DNA from 2 places in the Bacillus sp. BC05(2025) genome. Region 1 is predicted to be linked to the other one. Evidence: predicted binding sites of a transcription regulator. Region 1 holds the regulator's gene; the other holds the start of a gene.
The links. The regulator LexA, encoded in region 1, represses DNA repair genes until DNA is damaged. The targets are predictions, from matches to a motif close to CGAACATATGTTCG.

Region 1 (6,266 bases):
TACAATGCAGATGGTACTCCATTTGAAGGAGATCCACGTAACAACTTAAAACGTGTATTAAAAGAAATGGAAGCTTTAGGATTCTCAGATTTCAATCTTGGACCAGAGCCAGAATTCTTCCTATTCAAAGTAGATGAAAAAGGAAATCCGACATTAGAATTAAACGATAACGGTGGATACTTCGACCTTGCGCCGATGGATCTAGGGGAAAACTGTCGTCGTGATATCGTTCTTGAACTTGAAGAAATGGGCTTTGAAATTGAAGCGTCTCACCATGAAGTTGCTCCAGGGCAGCACGAAATTGATTTCAAATATGCAAATGCAATTCGCTCATGTGATGACATTCAAACATTCAAACTTGTTGTAAAAACAATTGCTCGAAAACACGGTTTACACGCAACGTTTATGCCAAAACCATTATACGGTGTGAACGGTTCAGGTATGCACTGTAACTTATCGCTATTCAAAAATGGCGAGAACGTATTCTTCGATCAAAATGGTGACTTACAATTAAGTGATGATGCTCGTCACTTCATCGCAGGTATTTTAAAACATGCACCAGCATTTACAGCGGTAGCAAACCCAACTGTAAACTCTTACAAGCGTTTAGTACCTGGATACGAAGCTCCTTGTTACGTAGCATGGTCTGCACAAAACCGTAGCCCATTAGTACGTATCCCTGCATCTCGTGGTATTAGTACACGCGTAGAAGTACGTAGTGTTGACCCAGCTGCAAACCCATATTTAGTAATGGCTACATTATTAGCTGCAGGTCTTGACGGAATTAAAAACAAATTAACTCCACCAGCTGCAGTAGACCGTAACATCTACGTAATGACAAAAGAAGAGCGCGAAGAAGCAGGTATCGTTGACTTACCAGCAACATTAGCGCAAGCTTTAGTTACATTACAATCGAATGAAGTAATTAGTAACGCATTAGGAGATCACTTACTTGAGCACTTCATCGAAGCGAAAGAAATTGAGTGGGATATCTTTAGAACGCAAGTTCACCAATGGGAACGCGATCAGTATATGTCTCTATACTAAGAGAGGGAAAAGCCTTGATGCTACGGTATCAGGGCTTTTTTTATTTGTCCGAAAAAATAGAGGCTTGTGAAATGAATTGGATAGGTGCCCACAAAATGTCCGAAAAAATCATTGTGGATTATTAAGAATACATGCTAAATATGAATGAAAATGTGCAAATTGAAATATGGTGCGGATGTATTTAATTCGAATATTAAGTATTGAAAAGTATAGTACCTTGCAATAAATAATACTAAGTGGTATATTATGGATAATAACAGTACCGTGTATTGAATAGTACTGAAATGAGAAAGGGGGATTGACCTTGAACGTTCAGTTTAAAAAAGGTGTGTTAGAACTGTGTGTACTGGCACTTGTGAAACGTAAAGATTGTTACGGTTATGAACTTGTTCAGCAAATCTCAAATAAATTTTTAATATCGGAAGGGTCAGTGTATCCTTTGTTACGTCGTTTAACGAAAGAAGGATATTTTCAAACGTATTTGAAAGAATCTACGGAGGGGCCACCTCGTAAATATTATCAACTAACTGAGCAAGGGGAAACGCAACTGAATTTGTTAGTAACGGAGTGGCGTGATTTTGTAAAAGGCGTACAAGAAATTATTGAAGGGGTGGAATGGGATGAGTAAAGAACAGTTTCTTAAAGAATTATCAAGTCATCTTAGAAAGTTACCGGAAGAAGAGAGGAAAGATATTTTATTAGATTATGAAGAGCATTTTCAGTTTGGGAAAGAAGAGGGAAAAACTGAGTCAGAAATAATAAAGGGCCTTGGCTCTCCGAAAATAATTGCGAAAGACTTACTTGCGATGTATCGATTTGATGAGATGAAAAAAGATCCATCAACTTCAAATGTGACAAGAGCTGTCATGGCAGCAATTGGACTTAGTTTGTTTAATTTCATAATTGTGTTAGGCCCGTTATTTGCAATTATTGCTTTTATATTTTCCTTTTGGGTCGGTGGGATTGCTAGTGTAGTGACACCATTTTTCATTATTGGAAAAGTATTTATGGGTACTTTTATATGGTTGGATGTATTCGTTAGTATAACGTTTGTTGGAGTAGGTTTGTTGTTATGTATGATCGCTTATTATAGTACGAAGTGGTTTAAAAGGCTATGCGTACGTTATGTCATATGGAACTTCAAAATGATAAAAGGGGAGTAGATGATGAAAAAAATATTGTTAGTAGCAATCGCTTGTATCATTATTGGAGTTATAGGGATTTCACAAACATATGAAAAAGCAGTACAAACTGCAGAAGAAGGAAATAAAGAAGACGTAATTAAAAACGAAACAATAAAAAATATAGAAGTTAAGTTAGATGCTGGGGATATTGTTGTTCAAAAATCTTCTGACTCTTCTTTTTATGTAAAGCAATCAGGGGATGTACGTAAACAAAAGATTCGTATAGCTGAAGATGGTGACACATTAAAAATTATTGGGGAAAGAGAAAAAGGTGATTCATTTGATTTTTCTTTTTACGATTTTAGGTTTCAAACGTCAACAGTGACTATATTTGTACCAGAACGTTCTTACAAAGAGATAAAAGTAAATTCATCCGCTGGACAAATAGAAATGAGTGATGTAAACAGTGAGCATGTAACTGTTGGGACCCTCGCTGGAGAAGTAGATTTGAAACATGTCACGGCAAAAAGTGTGGAAGGATCTTCAAAAGCTGGAGAGCTGAGCTTTAAAAAGGTAATAGGAAAAGTAACTGCGAAAACGGCTAGTGGAGAAGTGCATATTATGGATCATGATCCTAAATATGATGTAGAGGCAAGCTCAACTGCTGGAGATGTAGATATTACTTTATTAGAAAAACCACAAGATGCAGTTATAACTGGGCAAAGTGCAGCTGGCGAAGTGATGATTTTTAATGAAGAAAATAAAAATGTAAAAATTGGAAATGGTAGTAAAAAGATTAGTGGTAAAACAGCAGCTGGCGATGTGACGATTAAAACGCGTTCATAAGAAATAGAATGTATGAAAATCTATCAAAATACAAAAAAGAAGATAATTACCGTATGTAAATAAGGTAATTATCTTCTTTTATTATGTTTAATGTAAATCACGATATACGCCAATTACTTTACCGATAACTGACACTTGTTTTAAAATGATAGGTTCTAATGAAGAGTTTTCCGGTTGTAGACGGAAATGGTCTTTTTCTTTATAGAAACGTTTAACAGTTGCTTCGTTATCTTCTGTTAAAGCAACTACAATTTCACCATTATATGCAGACTGTTGTTGGCGAACAACAACTAAATCTCCATCGAAAATACCAGCTTCAATCATACTATCTCCAGAAATACGTAACATGAACACTTGGTCTGCTCCAGCAACAATGCTAGCTGGAAGTGGGAAGTGATCTTCTACACTTTCAACTGCTGTAATCGGTAATCCGGCAGTAACTTTTCCGACAATTGGAACTTGAATAACAGATTGTGTTTCTGTATCCATTCGATCGTCACCTAAAATTTCAATTGCACGTGGTTTTGTTGGATCGCGTCGAATGTATCCTTTTTCTTCTAATCTTGATAAATGTCCGTGCACTGTAGAACTAGAAGCGAGGCCGACTGCTTGACCGATTTCACGTACGGAAGGTGGATATCCTTTTTCTTGTACTTTTAGCTTAATAAAGTCGAGAATGTCTTGCTGGCGTTTCGTTAACTTTTCCATGTTTTCTAACACCTCGTTTTCTTTCATTTTTCTTATTAATAAGTATAACATGCGAAAAAACATTCTACAAACATAAGTTCGAACAAAAGGCGAATTTATGTTAAACTGGAGGGAAATAATAGTGAGAAAGAGGGGTTCATAATGAATGCAATTATTTATGCGCGTGTGAGTACAACAAAAGAAGCACAAGAAACGTCATTATTACGTCAAAAAGATGAATTATTGCATTTAGCAGAGCGCTATCAAATGAATGTTACTAAGGTGATTGAAGAGCAGGCTAGTGGCTATATAATTGAGCGTGAGGGCATATTAGAAGTGCTAGATACAATTCGAGACGAACAAATTGATGTGCTACTTATACAAGATGAAACGCGCCTTGGTAGAGGGAATGCAAAGATTGCGTTAATGCACTGTTTACATAAAGAAGGAATAAAAGTATATACGCATACGCATAATGGAGAATTGCAATTGTCGGATTCTGATTCAATGGTATTAGATATTATTGGTATTGTTGAAGAGTATCAAAGAAAGATTCATAACTTGAAAATTAAACGTGGTATGCAACGAGCAGTTGAAAAAGGCTATCGTCCAGAAAATAATTTAAAGAACCGTCATTTAAGCGTAGGACGAGAGAAGAAAGAAGTGCCGATTGAGGAAATTGTACGTTTGCGTAAGAGTGAACTTACTTTCGAAGAAATTGCGGCAACGCTTCGCGGCTTTGGTCATAATGTTTCAAAAGCGACTGTACATCGTAGATATGTAGAGTATACAAAGCAATTGCTTGATAAAGAAGAGTAACTATTGTATGATAATAATCAGTTTTGATTAGAAGGGGGATTCGAGATGCTTAGTCACGAACTCGTTGAACGCATTAACTTCTTAGCGAAAAAAGCAAAAGCTGAAGGTTTAACTGAAGAAGAACAACGTGAGCGTCAATCGCTACGTGAACAATATTTAAAAGGATTTCGTCAAAATATGTTAAACGAACTTAAAGGAATTAAAGTCGTTAATGAACAAGGTACTGACGTTACACCGGCGAAATTAAAAGCTTTAAAAAAGCAAGATAATGCAAAATTAAACTAAAAGATGGGCGAAGCCCATCTTTTTTATTTATTATATTCGTTATTTAATAACTTTCCAGTTGTTATTAACCGTTGCTTCTATCTTTTTATTTTTCAAAATATAATTAGCGATCAGTTCAGACATATCTGTTGGTATGTCTTTTATTACGGGCTTATTTTGGAACATAAAGAAGTTTCCTCCGCCGCTTGCGCGATAATTATTCATAACGACGTCATATTCTTCATCCATATTAAGCGGAGCGCCTTTGTATTGTAAAGATTTGACCCTTTCGCCAATAGGTTTGGAAATGTTTAATACGTACGAAATCCCTTCCCACATATCGTAATTATAGTGTTGCGGTTTTGGTTCTAAGAAGGTAGGGTTTACGATGATGGATCCATCTGCATGTAATGTGAAATAAGAAGCTGAGAGTTCTAGGGCATCTTTTATATCCGCTCCAGTTATTCTAATTACTTGTAATGTATTTGGATAAATATAATTAGAAACGATGTCACGCATTGTTACATGTTCCGGGAAACCTGGAGATGTATTATGGAACAAGCTTGTACAAGAAATTGATACATTAGCTATATCCATCTGTATTTTATTTATGAATTCAATAAAAGGATGGTCTTGCAAACGAGTTTGCATAGCGTCTGAAATTTGCATGTCCCCATAGATGAATCCAATAGGTTGATCGAGCCAATTTTGTGTTTTCTCTTCATAATCGGCAACTAAGGAAAGAATATGTTGGTCCGCCGCAATTCCTTGCACGGGCAATAATTGTGAATAACTCTCTTTTTTCACCCATTTTTGTTCTGTTTTTTCAAATGTTATTGCTATTTTTCCAACGGAGTGTCCATTGCATCCGGTCTGTAAAATTGTTACACCATTTATTACGGTGTCAGCGATTTCTCGGTGTTGGTGACCTGTTAGCAAAATATCTATTCCTTCAATTTCATGGCACATTGCATATCCTTGGTTTTCACCTGTTAAAACTTCAGTCGGTACCCCGGTTTGTAAATCGCGTTCAAATCCTCCATGATACGCTACGACTAATAAATCTGGTTTCTCGTGTTCGTGAATGTAAGAAACCCACTTTTTTGTTGATTCTAATGCATTTTCAAATTGTAAATCTTGAATGTGGTGGGGTTGTTCCCAATTAGGAATGTAATGCGTTGTCATCCCTAAAATAGCAATTTTTATATTTGATTCAATCTGTTTTATTATATATGGTTTTCCGAAATAAGATTCTTTGCTGTTTTTATCTAAAATATTTGCTGATAAATACGGGAAGTTGGCAGTAGAAATAGCATGATTTAATACATCCATTCCATAATTAAATTCATGATTCCCAATCACTGCAGCGTCATAACGTAAATAGTTTGCTATTAATGACATTGGGTTTTTCTTATCTTTTTCATATGTAGCGTAATGATAAGTAAAGGGTGTTCCTTGTATGAAGTCACCATTATCAAT
Region 2 (6,266 bases), on a different contig from region 1:
ACATTAGAGCGCTTCTTGGCATTTCCGGATTTGAATTAATAATGTTTCATAATTGTAAACCTTCACACTAATGTGAAGGTTTACTCTGTTTTTTCGCAAAAGAGTCTACATGATTTAAAAATACTTGAATAGCTTTAGATGGGATAAAATATTTGCCGCGCACGATGGAGAATGGACGGATGAGTTGTTCGTCTGGAACTTCGACGTGGAATAGTTCTTTTGCCAGTAGCTCTTTCCGTACAGTCCAATCGGAAAGGATAGCGATGCCAAGCCCGGCAGCGACGGCTTCCTTTACGCTTTGGATACTACTGAATGTAAAGAATCGTTTCATTTTTAAATGGTGTTGATGAATAAAACGATCGCTATAAGCACGTGTACCAGAGCCATTTTCTCTTAATACCCATACTTGATCTTGGAGTGAGCTTTCATTTATTTCATCTGTGCGGAGCAGCGGATGATTTGGCGGAACGACGAGCTTCATTTCATCTTGCATAAATGTTTCAACGTCAACGTCGCCGTATACGACTTGCCCTTCCACTAAGCCGATATCAATTTGATTAGAGCGAAGACTTTGCAAGACGTCTTCTGTATTTGAGATAAAGGTATGAACTTCGACGTGTGGATTTTCATTCGCATAGTTAGCCATTATTTTGGGAAGTAAGTATTCGCCAATTGTAAAACTAGCACCGATACGAAGGGTTCCTGTTACAACGTTATGTAGTTCGTTAATTTCTTGTTTCGCATCTTCGTAAAGAGAGAGCATTTGCTTTGCATGTATATATAATATGTTTCCAGCCTCTGTCACTTGAACGTGCTTCGGGGATCGCTGAATAAGTGTAGTTCCAAATTCATTTTCTAAGTTGCGTATATGCATACTTACGCCAGGCTGTGAAAGGTTTAATAATTCTGCTGCACGGGAGAAGTGTTTCTGTTCCACGACAGTAACGAAAATTTTTAAAATATCTACGTTCATGTAATGAGCTCCTCTCGTTTTTCTTTCATCTTATCATAAATATTTCTGATGATAGAGATTCAATATTGATATTAAACTTATTATAGAAACTCTCTTATAATGTAAGTAGATAGAACATGCATGTTCCAATACGATTATTGGAGTGGTACAAAGTGGAACAAACACTTGTTATACAAAAGAAGAAGCGTTTTGGATTTTCGCAAGGAATTGGAATTACACTATTAATTGCAATTGCGGCGAAATATTTAGCAGAGCTTCCATTTTTAAATATTATGGGACAATTAGTAATTGCTATTCTAATTGGGATGGTTTGGCGTGCGGCAATTGGAGTTCCTCATGATGCAATTGCAGGGACAAACTTTGCGAGTAAGAAGTTGCTTCGCTTCGGGATCATCTTACTTGGAATGCGATTAAATCTTGTTGATATTGCGAAGGCAGGGCCGAAAGTATTGGTCATCGCAGCGGTTGTTATTACATTTACGATTTTCGTTGTATACGGACTAACGAAAGTATTTAAGGTAGAGAAGAAGCTTGGAATTTTAACAGCATGCGGGACGGCAATTTGCGGGGCGGCTGCTGTCGTGGCAATTGCACCGCAAGTGAAAGCGAAGGATGAGGAAACGGCAGTTGGCGCAGCGATTATTGCAATTTTAGGTACAATATTTACACTTATTTATACGCTATTATACCCAGTGCTTGGCTTCTCGCCGTACGGCTACGGTGTATTCTCAGGTGCGACGCTGCATGAAATCGCTCATGTCATCGCAGCTGCAGCGCCAGGAGGAAGCACGGCTGTAGACATCGCAGTTATTGTGAAGTTAACGCGCGTTGCAATGCTTGTGCCAGTAGCGATTTTAATTGGATTATGGTTCGGTAAGAGCGAAGGTAGCGAGGAAAAAAGATCGTGGCGTGACCTTCCGATTCCGTGGTTCATCTTCGGATTTTTAGCGATGAGTGCAGTGCATTCGCTCGGTATTATCCCAGAAGTTGTTGCCGGATACATTGTTGTCATTGCTTATATGCTCATCGCAATGGCGATGGCGGGGCTTGGTTTAAATGTAGAGTTTAAAACGTTCCGTAAGTTAGGAAGCAAAGCATTCGTGGCGGGGCTGATCGGTTCAGTTTTCCTTGCTATTCTTGGATACGTTCTTGTATATGCGTTAAGGTTTATGTAGTAGGGCGGAGAAGCTGTTCCCATAGGTATTTGGGAACAGCTTTTTCTTATGATTATAGGGCTACGGATGTCGGTAAGTCGATATATTAAAAAATCGCTGATATAAATTAAATGACTCTTGTACTTTGGTAGAGAAGATGTTCAGTGAAATGTATTTTTAAAATTTGTAAAGATATCTTTACTTTGAAATGGAAAATATTTATAATTAGAGTAAAGATATCTTTACTTTTGAAGGTGGAGCCTATGGGTGTGAAAAATACAATAAAAGAGTTAAGAAAGCAAAATCATATAACGCAAGTTGAAATGGCAAAGGCGATGCAGGTGACGCGGCAGACGATTGTGGCGATTGAAAACCATCATTATAACCCGAGTCTAGAATTATCGTTAAAAATCGCTAAATATTTTGGAATGAAGGTGGAGGAAATATTTACGCTAGAGTAAGGGGAGAAAAAATAAATGATAAGTTTGAGAGATTTCAATTAGATTATACGTTTAAATATATAGGGATTGGTTTTGGTTTATTAATAAGTGTGGCATCGACGAGTGTATTAGCAACAAGGAATAGATAGAAAAAGGGGAACTGGGATGGGATTACCGGTATTATGTGTCGCTACGGCTATTTTTGCTTTGTTTTGGGGAATGCAGAATTTCTCTCGTAATCCAGTACCAAGTATTTGTATTATGCTTGGCACTGTAGGTTTATCATATTATTTATTAGTGTCAGCTCATTATCATAAAACAGCAACGAGTGTTGTCGTTGGAGCACTTATTTTATTTTGTGGGCGCGCTGTACAAAAAGGATTATTTCCGTAAAAGCTGTTTATACGAAGAGTATAAACAGCTTTTTGTATTTTTTTAACAAAAGTATTGAAAGTGACGTTACGTCATCTTTTATAATGAAGGGGAAGAGGTGATGGTAGTGATTTCAATACAACAATTGACGAAAGAAACAGGGGTAACAGTACGTACATTACGTTATTATGATCAAATAGATTTATTAAAGCCGAGCGGGAAAACAGAAGGCGGTCATCGTTTATATAGTGAAGCTGACGTAATACGTCTCCAACAAATTTTATTTTTAAAGGAAATGGGATTTTCATTAAAAGAGTCTGCGAATATGTTAGTAAAAGGTGAACTTAACTTAAAGGATTCGCTTGAAAAACAACTTCGATTTGTACAGGAAGAACAAAAGAAATTCAATCGAATGGAGCGCGTTTTACAAGCAGTTGTTTATTCGGTAGATGTGGAGGGAGAGCTCGATTGGAAAGTTATGTTTGAACTGATCCAGCTTTCGAAACAGTCTTCTCGTATACGTGAAATATTTCAAAATGAAGTATTTTCAAAGGAAGAACAAAAATTACTTCATAATTTGCCAAATATGAGTGAAGAAGATCCGAATGTTTTAGAATGGGTAGATTTATTAAAGCAATTACGCACTTTTATGAAAGACGGTAAAGAAGCCGCAAGTGATGAGGTGCAAGGGGCAACGAAGAGATTAATGCAGAAGTGTTTAGAAATGGCCAATGGTGATGAAGCATTTTTAGATAAGTTATGGGAAGTTAGAAAATCGAAGGAAGATTCACAGAAAATGAGCATGTATCCAATTGAAGAAGAACTTTTATTATATATGGATGAAGCTTTTCGTATATATGATGAAAAGGAGAAGGATAAATGAGTATACTTGCAGAATATCGTTGGTATTTTTTAATTGGGGCAGAGATTGTATTTTGGTTATCAGCTATCGGTTTCTTTTTACTCCGCTACGGATTCCGTTTGAAGAAGGCAAGCTTTATTATGGGGATTGTACTCCTCATAAATGAAGTGTTTATTTTAACCGTAGGGGTAGTGGATTATTATCAAACAGGAAAGTTCTCTAACTTTCAAATCATTACGGTAATTATTTTATTGTATGCAGTTTTCTACGGGAAAAAGGATTTGAAGAAGCTTGATATATTTGCGCAAAAGCTAGTTGCGAAATGGCGGAATGAACCAGCGCCAATTATGGAAGAACACGTAGAATTAACAGGTATGGCTTATGCGAAGCAGGAAATAAAAAATTGGGTATTACATCTTGTTTTATTCGTTGTTGTGCATATTTTCTTTTTCTTTCTGTACGGTTTTGTCCCGTTTGAACAATGGCATAATTGGTTAGAAACGGGGATTGTTTTAAATGAAAAAGCAAGTCGTGTTAGCCAAGTTTGGGCGATTATACTTTTAGTGGATACAGTTATTTCATTTTCATATGTTCTTTTCCCGAAGAAGGAAAAAGGAAAAGAGAAGCTACTTTCGTAGAGGAAAGTAGCTTTTTTAGTATACCAATAGTTTGTATAGGAGAGGATGACAGTAGGAAAAAGAGCTAGTTTTATATGTCTATTTGAAATGCATTAGGTTTTTAATTAGTGTGTTGTTTACTTTCTGTTCATGTGGGAGAAGGTTTGATAAGGAAGGAAGTGTTCTCTCCTTCCTTTTTCTATGTATATATTGTCGAAAACTTTACCGAATATCTGTTCGTTTTTTTAGGTTTTTTATGGGCATTCGTGGTAAAATAATAATACAGATTTTTTATGAGGAGGTCGGATTTTCTTGGAACGTCAATTTGAAATTGTCTCAGCGTATTCCCCACAAGGTGATCAGCCGGTAGCTATAGAGAAGCTTGTAGAGGGAATTAATAGTGGAAAGAAAAAGCAAGTGTTGCTTGGAGCGACAGGAACGGGTAAGACATTTACGATTTCAAATGTCATTAAAGAAGTGCAGAAGCCAACACTTGTCATGGCTCATAATAAAACATTAGCAGGACAGTTATATAGTGAGTTGAAAGACTTTTTTCCGAATAATGCAGTTGAATATTTTGTTAGTTATTACGATTATTATCAGCCAGAAGCATATGTGCCGCAAACAGATACGTTTATTGAAAAAGATGCGCAAATTAATGATGAAATTGATAAATTGCGTCACTCAGCAACGTCCGCATTATTTGAACGGGACGATGTAATTATCGTTGCGAGTGTTTCGTGTATATATGGTTTAGGTTCTCCGCAAGAATACCGTGAGTTAGTTGTTTCACTTCGAGTTGGTATGGAAAAGGACCGCAATCAATTGCTTCGTGAACTTGTTGATGTACAGTATGGACGTAATGATATTGATTTCAAGCGTGGTACATTCCGCGTGCGCGGAGATGTAGTTGAAATCTTCCCGGCATCACTTGACGAGCATTGTATTCGAATTGAGTTTTTCGGTGATGAAATCGATCGTATTCGTGAAGTAAATGCGTTAACAGGTGAAGTATTAGCAGAACGTGATCATGTAGCAATCTTCCCAGCATCTCACTTCGTTACACGTGAAGAAAAGATGAAGGTCGCTATTGAAAATATAGAAAAAGAATTAGAAGAACGTTTAAAGGAATTAAATGATAATGGCAAATTGTTAGAAGCGCAGCGTATAGAACAACGTACACGTTATGATTTAGAAATGATGCGCGAGATGGGCTTTTGTTCAGGGATTGAAAACTATTCCCGCCATTTAACACTTCGTCCAGCGGGTGCAACGCCGTATACGCTATTAGACTATTTCCCGAAAGATTTCTTAATCGTTATGGATGAGTCACACGTATCAGTACCGCAAGTAAGAGCGATGTATAACGGGGACCAAGCACGTAAACAAGTGCTTGTAGATCATGGATTCCGTCTGCCATCAGCTTTAGATAATAGACCGCTTACGTTTGATGAGTTTGAGGAGAAAACGAATCAAGTGATTTACGTTTCAGCAACGCCGGGACCGTACGAATTAGAGCAGTCGCCAGAAGTAATAGAACAAATTATTCGTCCAACAGGACTTTTAGATCCACCTATTGATATACGACCAATTGAAGGGCAAATTGACGATTTATTAGGAGAGATTCAAGATCGCATTGCAAAAAATGAACGTGTATTAATTACGACTTTAACGAAGAAGATGTCAGAGGATTTAACGGATTACTTAAAAGATGTAGGAATTAAAGTGAACTATCTTCACTCTGAAGTTAAAACGTTAGAACGTATTGAAATTATCCGTGATCTTCGCCTCGGTAAGTTTGATGTTCTTGTCGGTATTAACTTATTGCGAGAAGGATTAGATATTCCG

Region 2: the regulator LexA is predicted to act here: its motif matches at 4,645-4,658, upstream of uvrB (excinuclease ABC subunit B).

Annotation. Positions count from the first base shown of each region.
Region 1 covers NZ_JBWYRA010000001.1:1,092,780-1,099,045, reverse strand. Annotated here, with positions in the region: gene glnA (type I glutamate--ammonia ligase) at 1-1,047, shown strand, start outside; gene ACZ76X_RS05715 (PadR family transcriptional regulator) at 1,352-1,675, shown strand; gene ACZ76X_RS05710 (DUF1700 domain-containing protein) at 1,668-2,210, shown strand; gene ACZ76X_RS05705 (DUF4097 family beta strand repeat-containing protein) at 2,211-3,017, shown strand; gene lexA (transcriptional repressor LexA) at 3,105-3,725, opposite strand; gene ACZ76X_RS05695 (YneB family resolvase-like protein) at 3,867-4,523, shown strand; gene ACZ76X_RS05690 (DUF896 domain-containing protein) at 4,569-4,808, shown strand; gene ACZ76X_RS05685 (bifunctional metallophosphatase/5'-nucleotidase) at 4,848-6,266, opposite strand, start outside.
Region 2 covers NZ_JBWYRA010000006.1:17,481-23,746, forward strand. Annotated here, with positions in the region: gene ACZ76X_RS19000 (LysR family transcriptional regulator) at 68-973, opposite strand; gene ACZ76X_RS19005 (YeiH family protein) at 1,126-2,148, shown strand; gene ACZ76X_RS19010 (helix-turn-helix transcriptional regulator) at 2,391-2,588, shown strand; partial or broken gene ACZ76X_RS19015 (ATPase) at 2,645-2,716, shown strand; gene ACZ76X_RS19020 (hypothetical protein) at 2,733-2,960, shown strand; gene ACZ76X_RS19025 (MerR family transcriptional regulator) at 3,061-3,822, shown strand; gene ACZ76X_RS19030 (hypothetical protein) at 3,819-4,439, shown strand; gene uvrB (excinuclease ABC subunit B) at 4,731-6,266, shown strand, end outside.